One region of the Janthinobacterium sp. GW823-FHT03B06 genome, then DNA from elsewhere that is predicted to be linked to it. Evidence: predicted binding sites of a transcription regulator. Region 1 holds the regulator's gene; each other region holds the start of a gene.

The links. Region 1 encodes sigma-54, which starts transcription at its own class of promoters, with help from an activator protein. Its sites were predicted from a motif close to TGGCANGNAANCTGCTTT; they were not measured.
Region 2: a site for sigma-54 is predicted at 1,958-1,975, ahead of AC1RBA_RS14930 (PEP-CTERM sorting domain-containing protein). Genes of this name have one in related genera too.
Region 3: a site for sigma-54 is predicted at 1,572-1,589, ahead of AC1RBA_RS18645 (PEP-CTERM sorting domain-containing protein). Genes of this name have one in related genera too.
Region 4: a site for sigma-54 is predicted at 2,051-2,068, ahead of AC1RBA_RS27710 (beta-propeller fold lactonase family protein). Genes of this name have one in related genera too.

The regions. Positions count from the first base shown of each region.
Region 1 is NZ_JBXAJE010000003.1:194,580-198,417, reverse strand. It holds gene lptB (LPS export ABC transporter ATP-binding protein) at 1-558, shown strand, start outside; gene AC1RBA_RS11890 (RNA polymerase factor sigma-54) at 563-2,041, shown strand; gene hpf (ribosome hibernation-promoting factor, HPF/YfiA family) at 2,111-2,470, shown strand; gene AC1RBA_RS11880 (enoyl-CoA hydratase/isomerase family protein) at 2,602-3,687, shown strand; gene rapZ (RNase adapter RapZ) at 3,688-3,838, opposite strand, start outside.
Region 2 is NZ_JBXAJE010000004.1:61,800-65,637, reverse strand. It holds gene AC1RBA_RS14935 (TIGR03790 family protein) at 144-1,154, shown strand; gene AC1RBA_RS14930 (PEP-CTERM sorting domain-containing protein) at 1,209-1,949, opposite strand; gene AC1RBA_RS14925 (ExeM/NucH family extracellular endonuclease) at 2,400-3,838, shown strand, end outside.
Region 3 is NZ_JBXAJE010000005.1:268,894-272,731, forward strand. It holds gene AC1RBA_RS18630 (TetR/AcrR family transcriptional regulator) at 1-56, shown strand, start outside; gene AC1RBA_RS18635 (tetratricopeptide repeat protein) at 98-871, shown strand; gene AC1RBA_RS18640 (LOG family protein) at 883-1,428, shown strand; gene AC1RBA_RS18645 (PEP-CTERM sorting domain-containing protein) at 1,778-2,371, shown strand; gene AC1RBA_RS18650 (YgjP-like metallopeptidase domain-containing protein) at 2,531-3,043, opposite strand; gene AC1RBA_RS18655 (KGG domain-containing protein) at 3,224-3,607, opposite strand; gene AC1RBA_RS18660 (phasin family protein) at 3,656-3,838, opposite strand, start outside.
Region 4 is NZ_JBXAJE010000016.1:8,255-12,092, reverse strand. It holds gene adh (aldehyde dehydrogenase) at 1-693, opposite strand, end outside; gene AC1RBA_RS27710 (beta-propeller fold lactonase family protein) at 1,030-1,986, opposite strand; gene AC1RBA_RS27705 (TonB-dependent receptor family protein) at 2,191-3,838, shown strand, end outside.

The DNA of each region.
Region 1 (3,838 bases):
GACATCAGCGGCGTGGACATTTCCAGCCTGCCGATCCACCGCCGCGCGCAGATGGGCCTGTCGTATCTGCCGCAGGAGGCGTCCGTGTTCCGCAAGCTGACGGTGGAAGACAATATCCGCGCCGTGCTGGAAATCCAGACCGTCGAAGGCCGTCCTTTGAAGAAGGCCGAGATCGAGGAACGCCTGGATAAACTGCTGGCCGACTTGCAGATTGAAAAGTTGCGCGAGAACCAGGCGCTGTCCCTGTCGGGCGGCGAGCGCCGCCGCGTGGAAATCGCCCGCGCCCTGGCCACCGATCCCCGTTTCGTGCTGCTCGACGAACCGTTCGCCGGCGTCGACCCGATCGCCGTGATCGAGATCCAGCGCATCGTGCGCTTCTTGAAGGAGCGCAATATCGGCGTGCTGATCACCGATCATAATGTGCGCGAGACGCTGGGTATTTGCGACCGTGCCTACATCATCAACCAGGGCTCGGTACTGGCGTCGGGACGCCCCGACGACATCATCGCGAACGAGTCGGTACGCCGGGTCTATCTGGGCGAACACTTCCGCATGTAAGCCAATGAAACAATCATTGCAGCTGCGCACTTCGCAGCACCTGGCACTGACGCCGCAGTTGCAGCAATCGATACGCCTGTTGCAATTGTCTACTCTGGAATTGCATCAGGAACTCGAGCAACTGCTGACGGACAATCCCTTGCTCGAGCGCCTCGACGATCCGCTCGACCGTTCGCTGCGCCTGCTGTCCGACGGGGCCTTGAGCTCCACGGCCGCGCCGGCCGAAGCGCCGCCCCAGCCGCCAGGCCAGGAGGCGCCCGCGGCGCCGGCCGAAGCGGAAACCTTTGACGGCGAGGCGGGCGAGGGCCCGGCCGCCGCGGATGGCGGCGACAGCGACTGGAGCGAAGCGAGCCGGGGCAAGGCGCCCGACGACGAAGATTCCCGCCCGCAACTGGAGGCCCATCACTGTACCCTGCGCGAACACCTGATGGAGCAGATGCGCGTGACGGTGCTCGAATTGCGCGACCGCGCGCTGGTCGAGCTGATCATCGACGCGCTCGACGACAATGGCTACCTGGAAGAGTCGCTCGACGACATCCTGGCGCGCCTGCCGGAAGAGCTGGAAATCGATGCCGACGAGATGCGCACGGCCTTGTCGCTGCTGCAAAGTTTTGATCCGCCCGGCGTGGGCGCGCGCAATGCGTCCGAATGCCTGGCGCTGCAAATCAAGCGCTTGCCGCACATCGCCATGGTGACGCGGCGCATGGCCCTCGTCATCGTGGAAAAGCACCTGGCCTGGTTTGCCCAGCGCGATTTCAACAAGCTGAAAAAAGCCCTCGATTGCGACGATGAAGACTTGCGTGAAGCGCAGACGGTAATTCGCCAGTGCAACCCGCATCCGGGCGCCGTGTTCGCTGCGGACGTGTCCGATTACGTGGTGCCCGACGTCGTCGTCAAGCGCGCGCGCAATGGCTGGCAAGTGACCCTGAACAACGACGTCATGCCGCGCCTGCGCGTCAACGCCATGTACGCCAACTTGCTCAAGCAGGGCAAGGGCGAGGGCGCCATGGGTGCACAGTTGCAGGAAGCCAAGTGGCTGATCAAGAATATGCGCCAGCGCTTCGACACGATTCTGCGCGTGGCGCAGGCGATAGTAGAAAGACAAAAGAACTTTTTTTCGCATGGGGCCGTTGCCATGCGCCCCCTTGTGCTCCGTGAAATAGCTGATACACTGGGTTTACACGAGAGTACTATCTCGCGGGTAACAACTCAAAAGTACATGCTGACCCCGCACGGCATGTTCGAGTTGAAATATTTCTTTGGTAGCCACGTCGCCACCGAAGCGGGGGGCGAAGCGTCATCGACGGCGATACGGGCATTGATCGTGCAACTGACAGGAGCAGAAGACCCTAAAAATCCTTTATCCGACAGTAAGATTGCGGACATGCTGGGGGAACAAGGCATGGTGATTGCGCGACGTACTGTTGCCAAATACCGGGAAGCGTTAAAAATTCCGCCAGTGAGCCTGCGTAAGTGTTTGTAAGTTTTTTTCGGTTCCTCTGCGGGCCGGATACGATGGACCGCACGAACCCGATCATCTTTAGGAGTGTGTATGAATCTCACCATCAGCGGACATCATCTCGAAGTGACACCAGCCATCCGTGAATACGTACAAACGAAGCTGGAGCGCGTGAAACGTCATTTCGATCAAGTTATCGATATCGCCGTGATTCTGACCGTGGATAACCTCAAAGAGAAAGAAAAACGTCAAAAGGCCGAAGTCAACCTGCGTCTGAGTGGCAAAACTGTCTATGTGGAAAGCCTGGCGCACGACCTGTATGCCGCGATCGATACCCTGATCGACAAGCTCGATAGGCAAGTGATGAAATACAAAACCAAAGTGCAAGGGCACGGTAAAGAGGCGATCAAGCATCTGCCAGACAGTTCGGAAGAAGAATTCGCCCCCGCCTAAGCGGCCCGCGACTTTCAACCGGCTGTGATCAACTAAGGGCGCACATTGCGCCCTTTTTTGCGTCCAGCGAAACGCAATGTTCGCCGCGCAGGCGCTAGAATGTTTGCACTTTCACTTCTTTCCTGCCTGCCATGAGCGACCTCGTCCAGATTTCCATCCGCCACCGCACGGGCCACATCGTGCTCGACCGTCCGAAAGCCTTGAATTCCCTGTCGCTGGAGATGGTGCGCGCCCTGAGCGCGGCCTTGCTGGCCTGGCGCGACGATCCGCAGGTGGACGCCGTGGTGATCCGCTCCAGCAGCGAAAAAGCCCTGTGCGCGGGTGGCGACATCCGTTTCTTTTACGACGCGGGCCTGGCCACGCCGCAGGGCGGCAGCGCCTTGCTGGAAGATTTCTTTACGGAAGAATATGCTTTAAATCATCTGATTCACTTCTACCCGAAACCGTATATCGCCGTCATGGATGGGGTGGTGATGGGCGGCGGCATGGGCGTGGCGCAAGCGGGGCCCGGCAACCGCCTGCGCATCGTCACGGGCCGCACGCGCATGGCTATGCCGGAAGTCAATATCGGCCTGTTCCCCGACGTGGGCGGCAGTTACTTTTTATCCCGTCTGGCGGGTCAGCTGGGCCTGTACCTGGGCTTGACGGGTTTGACGATCAACGCGGCCGACGCCCTGTACACGGGCCTGGCCGACGTGTATCTGCCCGAGGCGCAGATGGGGGCGCTGCTGGCCCTGTTCGAGTCCACGCCGGGCGAAGGCTTGCCGGTCGCCATCAAGGCGCTGGCGGCGCCTTTCCAGGCCGAGGCGGGCGCTTCCCCCCTGGCCACGGCGCGCGCGGCGCTGGACCGCCACTTCAGCGCGGGTTCGGTGGCCGCCATCATGGCCTCGCTGGCGCAGGATGACGGCGCGTTCGCGGCGAAGGCGCTGGCGGCCATGCGCCTGCGCTCGCCCTTGATGATGTCGGTGACCCTGGAGTTGCTGCAGCGGGGCGCCCACCTGGGCGTGGCCGATTGCCTGCGCATGGAGCGCACGGTGGTGCGCCACAATTTCGAACATGGCGAAGTGCTCGAGGGCGTGCGCGCGCTGGTGGTCGACAAGGACAATGCGCCGCGCTGGCAGCCTGCCAGCCTGGACGGGGTCGACGCGGCCATGGTGGCGCGTTTCTTCGCCCCCGTCTGGCCGGCGCAAGCCCATCCGCTGCGCCACCTCGACTGATTAAGAACGCTCGCGGTGGCGCAGCACGACTCTTTCTTTGGGGCCGAAATACTGCGCCAGCCGTTCCGCCATGTACACGGAGCGGTGCTGGCCGCCCGTGCAGCCCAGCGCCACCGTCAGGTAGCTGCGGTTGTCGGACTTGAACGACGGC
Region 2 (3,838 bases), on a different contig from region 1:
TGAACGGAAAAGCGGAGGCCTCGGCCTCCGTTTTTTTTTGCAGCGCTTCCGCGGCTATTTTCAAGGCTATAATTGTTGGCACAATGGGCGGCCGGCAAACGGCCGTTTTGATCAATCGCACGTGTATTTTTCCCGGTACCCCATTGCGTATTTCATTCTGTCTGTCGCTGGCATTGCTGGCCAGTAGCGCCCATGGCGCCGCACCCGGCTTGCAGCCGTCACAATTGGCCATCGTCATCAATGATGCTGAACCGAACAGTATCGAGGTGGGGGCGTATTACCGCCAGGCGCATGCCATTCCTGCCGCCAATATCGTGCATGTGCATATTCCAAACCGGCCGCGCAAGCTGAGCATGGACCAGTTCGCTCAACTGAAGGAGCGCATCGACGGCCAGCTGAAGCCAGGTATCCAAGCGGTGCTGATGGTATGGAGCGCGCCGTATGCGGTCGAATGCAATTCCATCACCTCGGCCTTTACCTTGGGATATGACGCCGGGCAGTGTTCGAAGAGCTGCGGCGCCGGCAAGCCCAGTACCTATTTCAACAGCGATACGGCCCAGCCATTCAGCCAGCTGGGCATGCGTCTGTCGATGTTGCTGCCCATCGATTTTGTCGAAGAGGCCAAGGCGGTCGTCGATCGCGGCACGGCCAGCGGTTTTGCCGTGCCGGCCGCCAGTGCCTATTACCTGAACACGAGCGAAGGCGCGCGCAACAGCCGCGCGGCATTTTTTCCACCGGCCGGAGTGGTGCGCCAACGCAAGCTGACGATCAAGAACATGAAGGCCGATGTGCTGGAAGGCGCACAGGACATCATGGTGTACCAGACGGGCATGGCGAAGGTGGACAAGCTCGATACCTTGCGTTTTCTGCCGGGCGCTCTGGCCGACCACCTGACGTCGTTTGGCGGCGATTTGCAGGGCACGGCGCAGATGAGCAGCCAGCGTTGGCTGGAAGCGGGCGCGACCGCCAGTTACGGCACCGTCAGCGAGCCTTGTAATTATTGGCAGAAATTTCCCAACCCCACGGTGCTGCTGCGCCGCTACCTGAGCGGCATGACGGCGCTTGAAGCGTACTGGGGCAGCGTCGCCTGGCCGGCGCAGGGGCTGTTCATCGGCGATCCTCTGGCGGCGCCCTACGCCAGCTTCCGCCGCTGACGGCATGCTGGCGTGATTGAAGGCAAAAAAAATGGCTCGTATGAGCCATCTTTTTTATGCCTTGCCGTTGCGGCGGCGGCCGATCCAGCTCAGCAGTCCCAGGCCTGCCAGCAACATCACATAGGTTTCCGGTTCCGGTACGGGAGGAATCGGCGGCACTACGACGCCATTGCCGCCAGTGCCGATCGCGCCGCCGCCGCTGCGGTCGAAACCGCCGCTGGCGCCGCCGCCGCCGACACCGCCGCCACCGGCCGGCGGCGCGATGCCGCCGCCAGACGAGACCAGCAGCGGTTCATACACGTCGCCGGCACGCAGGCTGCGGCCAGCTTGATAGCCACGGCCTTCGATGGCTGGTTCTTCCTGCGCATACACGAAATCGCGGCTGCCGAAATGGTGCTGGCCGGTGCTGGCCAGCAGGCTGGCATTGGCGCCGTATCCTGCATCGGCAGGCTGTCCCAGAGCGTTGGCCAGACGATGGTCATTGCCGGAAAATGCAGGCGTGCGCAATACCTGGTCTGACTCGCCGGTACCAAATTCGGGCGTCGAGCCAACACCGTCATTGCTGCGCGCGCCAAAGTTGACGAAACCATTCGCCAGGCTGCAGGCGCTGCTTGAACTGTCGGGGTTGAATTCGGCGCCCTTGCCACCGCCATCCGCATTGCCCGCTTCGCAGCGCTTGCTGTCCGCATTGGTCTGTGCCGCAACTGTCTGTGCCTGCGCCAATCCGGCCGTCATGAACAGGGCTGCCGCCATGGCGGCGCAGAAAACGGAGTATTGCTTGCGTGGTTTTAACATGGTCTATCTCTTCAGAATGCATGCGAGCGTCGCGCCGTGCGCTGTCCGTTCGTGATGCGATTAATATTGCTACCGGTAATGCGACCTTTGTGTGCATGGCCGGATGTGCATCCCAAGAGGCAAGCGAGGCTGGGGCCTGCTCTCATTGTTGCGAAGCTGGTTGTTGTTGTCAGGAACAAAATTTATTTGCCTGAAATATATCACATTTTTCCTGGCGGCGTCTTTTTGACTTGCCACACGGTGCCATATGTTGTTCATAAAATACGTTTCAGCAGGCATCGGAAATAGCTGACGGACGAGGCTTTACTCCATTCGGCTTAATCAAATGTCATCAAGTCGTCATCCCCGGCCTTTAATATGCAAATAACAAGTCTGAAATACTTTTGTTAATTGTGGCGCGCCGGCCCATCCTGCGGGACCGGCGCCATCTATTTACCGACCGGGATCCTCATGCACACCTCGTTTTCCCCCTTGCGCACGCCGCTGCGCCTGACCGTCATGGCTACCCTGCTGGCCAGCCTGTCCGTGCCGGCCCTGGCGGCTTCCGATATTGTCATCAGCCAGGTGTATGGCGGTGGCGGCAACAACGGCGCGCTGTATCGCAACGATTTTATCGAACTGTTCAACCGTGGCGCCAGCCCCGTGAACCTGAGCAACTGGAGCGTGCAATACGCGTCCGCCGCCGGTTCGAGCTGGGCCGTGACGGCGTTGCCGGCTATCGATTTGCAACCGGGCCAGTATTTGCTGGTCCAGCAAGCCAAGGGGACGGGCGGCACGCAGGACTTGCCCGCGCCGGATGCCTCGGGCAGCCTGGCCATGTCCGGTACGGCGGGCAAGGTGTTGCTGAGTAATAACAAGACGGCCCAGACGGGCACCAGCCCCACGGGTGCCGCCGTCGTCGACCTCGTCGGTTTCGGCACGGCCAACGGTTTTGAGGGCGCCGTCGCTCCCGCGCCATCGAATACCCTGTCGATCGCGCGGGCGAATGGCGGCTGCGGCGACACGGACGATAACAGCGTGGACTTCGCCGCCGGCAGCGTGACGCCGCGCAACACCGCCTCGCCGCTGAATGTCTGCGGCGGCCCCGTCGTGCACCAGATCATCACCAGCTGCCCGGCCAGCCTGGCGCTGGCGCTGGGCAGTGGCGGCAGCGCCGTACTGCGCGCGTCCGACGTCGATGGCGTGGTGAATGCTGCTACCTTGAGCTCGCCGGCCGTGGCCGGCATCAGCCTGGCCAATTTCAGCGCGGCCGGCGTGGCGGGCGAGAGCGCCAGCGTGAGCCTGCTGGTGGCCGCTGGCGTGCCGGTGGGCAATTATCCTGTCATCGTCCAGTTCGGCAACGACCAGCAGCAAACGGCGTCATGCAAGGTCGACGTGGCCGTGCAAGGCCTGGCCGCCATCAGCCACACGATTCCGCAAATCCAGGGCAGCGGTGCAAGCAGCCCCTACGCCAATTCCGTGCAGACGACCGAGGGCGTCGTCACCCTGAAGGTGGGCACGGGCTTCTTCATGCAGGACGCGGCCGGCGATGGCGACCCGTCTACGTCGGACGGCATCTTCGTGTACACGGGCGCGGCCGTTACCACCGTGCAGCCGGGCGAACTGGTGCGCGTGACGGGCACGGTGTTCGAATACACGCCGTCGGGCGCGAAAAATTCCTACACGGAATTGAAGGACGTGACGGCCATCCTCACGCAAAGCGCGGGCCACAGCATCGTGCCGAGCAACGTGACCTTGCCGAACGACAACCTGGCGGCCGTGGAAGGCATGCTGGTGCGTTTCACGCAACCGCTGACCGTCTCGCAAAACGCCTACCTGGGTGCGCGCGGCGAACTGACCCTGTCGGCGGGCCGGCGCGAAGTGCCGACCAACCGCTATCCGGCAGGCTC
Region 3 (3,838 bases), on a different contig from region 1:
ATTTGCTGTTTCGCAAACTGTCGGAAGAGTATGTGACCAAACTCAAGAACGACTGATGCGGCTGTTGGCGCCACGTCGTCAATTACAGGAGAGATATATGGCTTGGAAACAATTTCCCTATCCGGACGCAGCATATGTCTACACCCCGCAAACCCTGGAAGCGGCCTGGTCGCGCCTGCATGCGGGCGACGTGGAACCGTTTCCCACGCACCCTGCGCTGGTGCAAGCCTGGCTGGCCTTCCATGCGGGCGACTTCGAGCGCGCCGTGAAGCTGGGCCTGGCCGTCGGCGTGCCCGGTTATGCGGTGGCGCACAAGGCCACCTGCATCTACGCCACGCACCTGGAAGGCAATGACAGCCAGAAACTCGACATGTACGAGGAAGTGGCCGAGCGCTGTGAGCGCCAGCAGAGCGAGCAGCCGGACAATCCGGCCGGCTACTACTGGCATGCCTACAGCCTGGGCCGCTACGCGCTCGGCACTTCCGTCGTCAAGGCGCTGGCGCAGGGCATGGGCGCGCGCGTGCGCAACAGCCTGGACCGCACGATGACGATCGCGCCCATGCATGCGGAAGCGCATATCGCGTTTGGGATTTATCATACGGAAATTATCGACAAGGTCGGCGTCATGATAGGGGGGCTGACCTATGGCGCCAACAAGGAAGACGGCTACCAGCACTTCAAGACGGCGCTGGCCCTGACGCCGTATTCGGCGCTCGCGCACAGCGAATATGCGCGCGCATTGAATATGCTCGATGGAAAGAAAAAGCTGGCGGAAGCGCTGGCCTTGTATGAAAAGGCGGCCGAGTGCGTGGCACTGGACGCCAAGGAACGCCTCGAAGTCGAGGCGGCGATCGATGAATTGAAAGGGTAGGGACGACTGTGATCAAGGCTTTATGTGTGTACTGTGGCGCCAACGCGGGCGTCTCGCCGGACTATGCCGTGGCGGCGCGCGATCTGGCGCGCGTGCTGGTGGCGGAAAATATTTCGCTCGTGTATGGCGGCGGAAAAGTGGGCCTGATGGGCGTGATCGCCGATGAAGTGCTGCGCCTGGGCGGCGAGGTAACGGGCGTGATTCCCACCCAGCTGGTGGAACGCGAAGTGGGCCACATGGGCTTGACGCGCCAGTTCATCGTGAAGGACATGCATGAGCGCAAGGCGATGATGGCCAGCCTGTCCGATGCCTTCATCGCCATGCCCGGCGGTTATGGCACCCTGGAAGAACTGTTCGAGATGCTCACGTGGGCCCAGCTGGGCTTGCATGCCAAGCCCATCGGCCTGCTCAATGTCGACCGTTTCTATGATGGCTTGATTGCTTTCGTGCAAAACGGCAAGGAGCAGGGTTTCATCCGCCCGCAGCACGCGGCGTTCCTCAATGCCGACGCCGATCCTGCCGCGCTGGTGCAGCGCCTGAAGGAGTGCGCGCCGTAATGCCGTTTTCGCCTGGCGGTGCGTATGCCGCCAGGCACCTATTTTCCCTGTCGCTTGCAAGGGCCATGCAGTACGCACTGCATGGCTTTTTTATTTCCGCATGGGAAAATTGATCGGGCCTGATGAGTTAATTAATAAAAATATGGCAAAAAAATTGCAGTAATAGCATGTTTTTTTGAAAATGAAGATGATTTTTAAGCATGGCTGTGGTCTACTGGCATGGTTCAAAGTTAGGAATATCGGACACCGACGAGCGTTGTACAGACTCCCAAAAAAAAGGTGCCGGTCCATTTCAAGTTGCCACAACCACGCTACTTCATCATCTCGAAAGGATGCTATTTTGAAACCTATGACCCTCTTGCGAGCGACCGCTGTCGCCGCCATTCTGGCCAGCGCTGGCGGCGCCCACGCACAAACCACCATCATCGGCTTCGATCCGCTGGAACAACCCGGCTACTTTGGTTCCGTGTTCAAGTCCTACTCCGAAGGCGGCTACAACTTCGACAGCAGTTTCGGGCTGCTGAGCTCGGCACACCAGAATAGCCTCGCCTATGCCGGTTCGGCCGGTCTCGGTGCGACGCTCCTGTCGACGACTACCCTGAGCCGTGCCGATGGCGGCGCTTTCTCGCTGAGCTCGATCAGCCTGGCTGACTTCGTGAGCTTGCCCGGTTCCTTTGACGTGACCTTCGTCGGCCACCAAGTGGGCGGCGGCACGGTGAGCCAGACCTTCACCCTCGGCGGCGGCCACACCTTCGCCGATTACACGTTTACGGGTTTCAGCAATCTGCTGTCGGCAACGTGGAAGGAAGGCGCCTTGCATACCTTCCAGGTCGACAATATCGCCGCCAGCGTGAGCGCCGTGCCGGAACCGGCCACCTACGGCATGCTGCTGGGCGGTTTGGGCCTGCTTGGCTTCATGCTTCGCCGCAAGAACGCCGCCTGAGCCTGAACATGGTGCCGGCCATGCCGGCGCGCCTGTAAAAAAGCCGCCCGTTTTACCGGGCGGCCATGCTGACTAGCCAGCGCACTCGAACAATGCCGCCCAGTATGCCGGGCGGCATTTTCACGTGGACTTCATGCGCAGACCGTCATCCGCAGCAGTTCATGACCACAGGCGCTGGCCTGACAGGTCGAGCTGGGTCAGGTACAGGCGCACGTCGAATTCGTACTGGTGGTACTGCGGTTCCATATATGTGCACAGCTTGTAGAAGGCCTTGTCGTGCTGCTTTTCCTTGACGTGCGCCAGTTCGTGCACGGCGATCATGCGCAGGAATTCCAGCGGCACTTCCTTGAACATGGTCGCCACGCGGATTTCATGTTTGGCCTTGAGCTTGCCTCCCTGCACGCGCGAGATCGAGGTATGCAAGCCCAGCGCATGCTGGATCACATGGATCTTGCTGTCGAACGCCACCTTGTTGATCGGCTCGGCATTGCGCAGGAATTCATTCTTCAAGTCCTGCACATACTGGTACAGCGATTTGTCGTTGCGCACATCGTGCGCGTTCGGGTAGCGTTTTAATAACACTTCGCCCAGCTTGTCTTGCGCGATCAGTTGCTGCACTTGCGCTTGCGTTTGTTCGGAATAGGCGCTCAGGTATTTCAGGGATGGCTGCATGCGGGGAAGGGCGGGACTTGGCGCGGAGGTGTCGGTAAGGCGAGAATGTACCATACCGCCGCGCCCCGCGCTGCGCCACCCCTTGCACGGAGCTGCCAGGGCCGCCCCGTGCCTTCGCGCGCCAAGCCGTGCGTTGCCGGGCTAAGCCGCTCGCTCGGCCCGGCAAGTCCCGCAGCCCGGTCAGCCCTTGTCGTCTTCGTCCTTGCCGCCCTGACGGCCCGTGCCGCCGCTGCGCCCCGCCGTGCTGCTGCGGTTTTCATTGGCGCGCTGAGCCGATTGCCGGCTTTCGCCGCCTTTCCTGCCGATTTCCGCCATGTGTTCGCGGTTGCGGCTGACGGCTTCACCGCCTTTCTGCCCGGCACGGCGTGCTTCTTCCGAGTCGAATTCATGCGCCGTGCCTTTTTGATGGGCTGCCTGGCCGCCCTTGCTGGCAATTTCGCGTTGCTGTTCCTCATTCATGGCGGCGAAACCGCGCTTGCTCGTGCCTTTGGCGCTGCCCGATTCGCTGGCTTTCTGGCTGCTGCCAGTGCCTTTGCCCTGTTCATTACCTTGATTGCTAGCCATGTCGCTCTCCTTGCTGTCGAGTGGGGGTCAAGTGGTCTGTGCAGGCGCTCAATGCGCCTGATCGGATTGCCTGCTGTTATCGTGGCTGCGGCCCGCGCCGTCGCGGTGGCCTATGGCGTGCATTTTTTCGATCATTTCACGCTGGCGCTGCGTGGCTTTTTCCGTTTCTTCCGCTGTCTTGCGCACCACTTCGTCAGCGAAGGCCACGGCCGTGCGGCTCGTTTCGGGCAG
Region 4 (3,838 bases), on a different contig from region 1:
CTTGCTCGAGGCCAGCGGCTTGCCCGCTTCCAGGCCGAAACCGTTGATGATGTTCAACACGCCCGGTGGCAGCAGGTCGCCGATCAGCTCGATCAACACCATGATGGAAGCGGGGGTTTGCTCTGCCGGTTTCAGGACGACGCAATTGCCGGCGGCCAGGGCTGGCGCCAGTTTCCACACGGCCATCAGAATCGGGAAATTCCACGGAATGATCTGGCCCACGACGCCCAGCGGCTCGTGGTAGTGGTAGGCATAGGTTTCCGCATCGATTTGCGCGACGGAACCTTCCTGCGCGCGGATGCAACCGGCGAAGTAACGGAAATGGTCGATGGCCAGCGGAATGTCCGCGTTCATCGTTTCGCGGATCGGCTTGCCGTTATCGATCGTTTCCGCCGTCGCGATCAAGCTCAGGTTCTGTTCGATGCGGTCGGCGATGCGGTTCAGGATGTTGGCGCGCTCGGCGGGCGAAGTCTTGCCCCAGGCCTCCTTGGCGGCATGCGCGGCATCCAGCGCCAGCTCGACGTCTTCCGTCGTGGAACGGGCGATTTCGCAAAACGGCAAGCCCGTGATCGGCGTAATGTTAGGAAAGTATTCACCTTTTACTGGTGCAACGAATTTGCCGCCGATGTAATTGTCATAGCGTTGTTTGAAGGGATTGGCTACGCCCAGTTTGCTGATGTCTGCGAGATTCATGTCGTCCTCTATCGGGTTAATTAGAATGGAATTACTTAATTAAAATCAAACGTCCTGGTACAGATGGGGTGAGTACACGCAGTCTTCCGCAAATGCCGTGCCAGCTCGCCATCCCACTACAAACTTAGCCGCTTTTGCCCTTGTTGCAAGGGCGCGGCCTCAATACCGGTGCGCTTTTCGGCGCATGCCCGGGCTTGAGCCGCGGGAGCGGGCCTGTTTGCGTTTTGAACAAAGTGAAGGCATCCTGTTCCAATCCGGGCCAGCCCTGCTGCTGCGGCCCGTCGCCGCTGCACAATGGAACAGGTGTACCAGACTGGAACACCTGTTCCTGTAACGCTACCGAATCACCACGCCCCATGGCAATTCGCCGACGGCAATATCGGCCACCTTGCGCGCGCTGGCCGTATCGATGACGGAGACGCTGTTCGAGCGGCCATTGGCCACGTACAGCTTGGCCCCGTCGGGCGTGATGGCCATGTTCCATGGGCGCTTGCCGACGGGAATGGTGGCCGTCACCTGCTTGCTGGCCGTATCGATCACCATCACCGTGCCGTCCGTGCCATTCGATACATACACTTGCTTGCCACCGGGATGGACGACGATGCCATTCGCATTCTTACCTGCTGGAATGGTGGCGATGGCCTTGCGCGCCGTCATATCGATCACGTAGACAGCATTGACCAGTTCGCACGCCACGTAGGCAAGGCCCGAATCCGGACTGAAACCGATGCCGCGCGGACGCAAGCCCACGGCGATGGACGCGACCTGGCGGCGTTGCGCCACATCAATGACATCGACTTGCTCGGCCTCTTCCGCACTGACCAGCAGCCAGCGCCCATCGGGGCTGAAGACGGCATGTTCCGGGTTGCGTCCCTGCACCTTGATATCGGCAAGCACGACGCCCGTCTGGCCATCAAGCAAGGCCACGCTATTGTTTTCCTCGACGGCCACGGCCACGTAACGACCGTCGTGCGAGGCGCTCACGCCTTCGGGCGACTTGCCCAGCGCCACCATGCGGACTGGTGCGCCAGCTTCGTTATCGATCAGCAGCAAGGCGCTGCTGGCCGCATCGGTGACAAACAATTGCCGCCCGGTGGGGTCGGCGGCGATGCCGCGCGGACGCTTGCCTGTGGCGATCTGGCGCACGACCTGGTCGGTCGCCGTGTCGATCACGCTCACGGTGCCCGATTTTTCATTGGGGACATAGGCAAAAGGAGCGGCCTGGAGGGCGGTGCTGGCAAGCGCCGGCAGCAGCCAGCACACCTGGCGCAAGCGCGGGAAGAAGTTGGGCATAATCACCTTTTCAATGGCAAAACACAGGAAAAGCGCGCGGTAGCGGCGCATCTGATAATTGCTGCATGCAAACGCCGTGCCACTGACACGCGTATAATTTCCGCCCACCAATGGAGACATGGCAGGCATATTGCTTGATACAACTATGCAGACCTGCGCCGCTCACGCGCTCAAGCAGGCTTTTATTCACATTGGAGAATCCGCATGCAGCATCGTTTCCGCCTGAACACCATCGCCAGCCTGTTTGTCGCCGGCAGCGCCACCCTGGCCCCCCACGTCTTTGCCGCCGAGCCCGCTGACTTGGCCGCCGGGCAACTCATGGATACGGTGGTCATCAGCGGCAGCCGCATCGCCCACCCCAGCCAGGAAGTGCCCGCGTCCATCGACGTCGTCGACAGCACCCGCATCCAGGACGGCCAAATCCGCGTCAATGCCTCGGAAGCGCTGGCCGCCGTGCCGGGTCTGGTCGTACAAAACCGCCAAAACTACGCACAAGACTTGCAAATCTCGTCGCGCGGCTTCGGCGCCCGCTCGGCCTTCGGCGTGCGCGGCGTCAAGCTGATCAGCGATGGCATTCCCGCCAGCATGCCCGACGGGCAAGGCCAGGCTGCCACCTTCAACCTCGATACGGCCGAGCGCATCGAAGTGCTGCGCGGGCCGTTTTCTGCCATCTACGGCAACCATTCAGGCGGCGTGATCCAGCTGTTTTCCAAGGATGGGCAAAATCCCCCGTCCGTCGAACTGAACGTGACGGGCGGCAGCTTCGGCACCAGCAAGGTGGACCTGTCGGCGCAGGGCCAGGCAGGCGGCATCGGCTACGTGCTCGACGGTTCGCGCTTCCGCACGGACGGCTTCCGCGACCACAGCGCCGCCACGCGCGAACAGGCGTTCGGCAAGATCACGGTCAAGCCGAATGCGGACAGCAAGCTGACCATCGTCGCCAACAGCCTGCACCAGGGCAACACGCAAGATCCTCTGGGTGCCACCTGGGCCACGTTTTCCCGCGATCCGCGCGGCGGCGAAATCGATGCGACGGACACGCAAAACCCGAAACGCACCCTGGCCGAACGCTACAACACGCGCAAGAGCATCGACCACCAGCAAATCGGCGCCACCTATGAACAATCGTTTGGCGAAAACCGCCTGCACGTGACGGCCTACGGCGGCAACCGCGACGTGATCCAGTACCAGGCTTTTACCAAGGGTTTCCAGGCGCCAGCCAGCCATTCGGGCGGCGTGGTCGACTTCCAGCGTGAGTTCTACGGCATCGACACCAACTGGCTGCACGTGAACCAGCTGGCAGGCGGCAAGCTGAGCACCACCATCGGCATCGACTATGGCCGCTCCAGCGATGATCGCACCGGCTATGAGAATTACATCGGCAACACGTTTGGCGTGAAGGGCAAGCTGCGCCGCGACGAGCAGGATGTCGTCTCCAGCCTCGATCCGTATATCCAGACAGAATGGCAGAGCGGGCCATGGCTGCTCAGCGCAGGTGTGCGCTACAGCAAGATGAAAGTGTCGGTCAACGACCGCTTCCTCGGCAATGGCGACGACAGCGGCAGCCTGGAGTTCAGCCACACGACACCGGTGCTGGGCCTGCTGTATAAACTGACGCCCAACGTCAACGTGTACGCCAGCGCCGCGCGCGGTTTCGAAGCACCCACCCTGAACGAACTGTTTTACTCGGGCACGGGCGGCGGCTTCAATTACCAGCTGAAACCGGCCACCAGCACCAACCTGGAAGCGGGTATCAAGGCCAGGATCGCGAACAACACGCATGTGAACGCGGCCGTGTTCCAGATCAAGGCCAACGATGAACTGGTGGTCGACAGTTCCAGCGGCGGGCGCA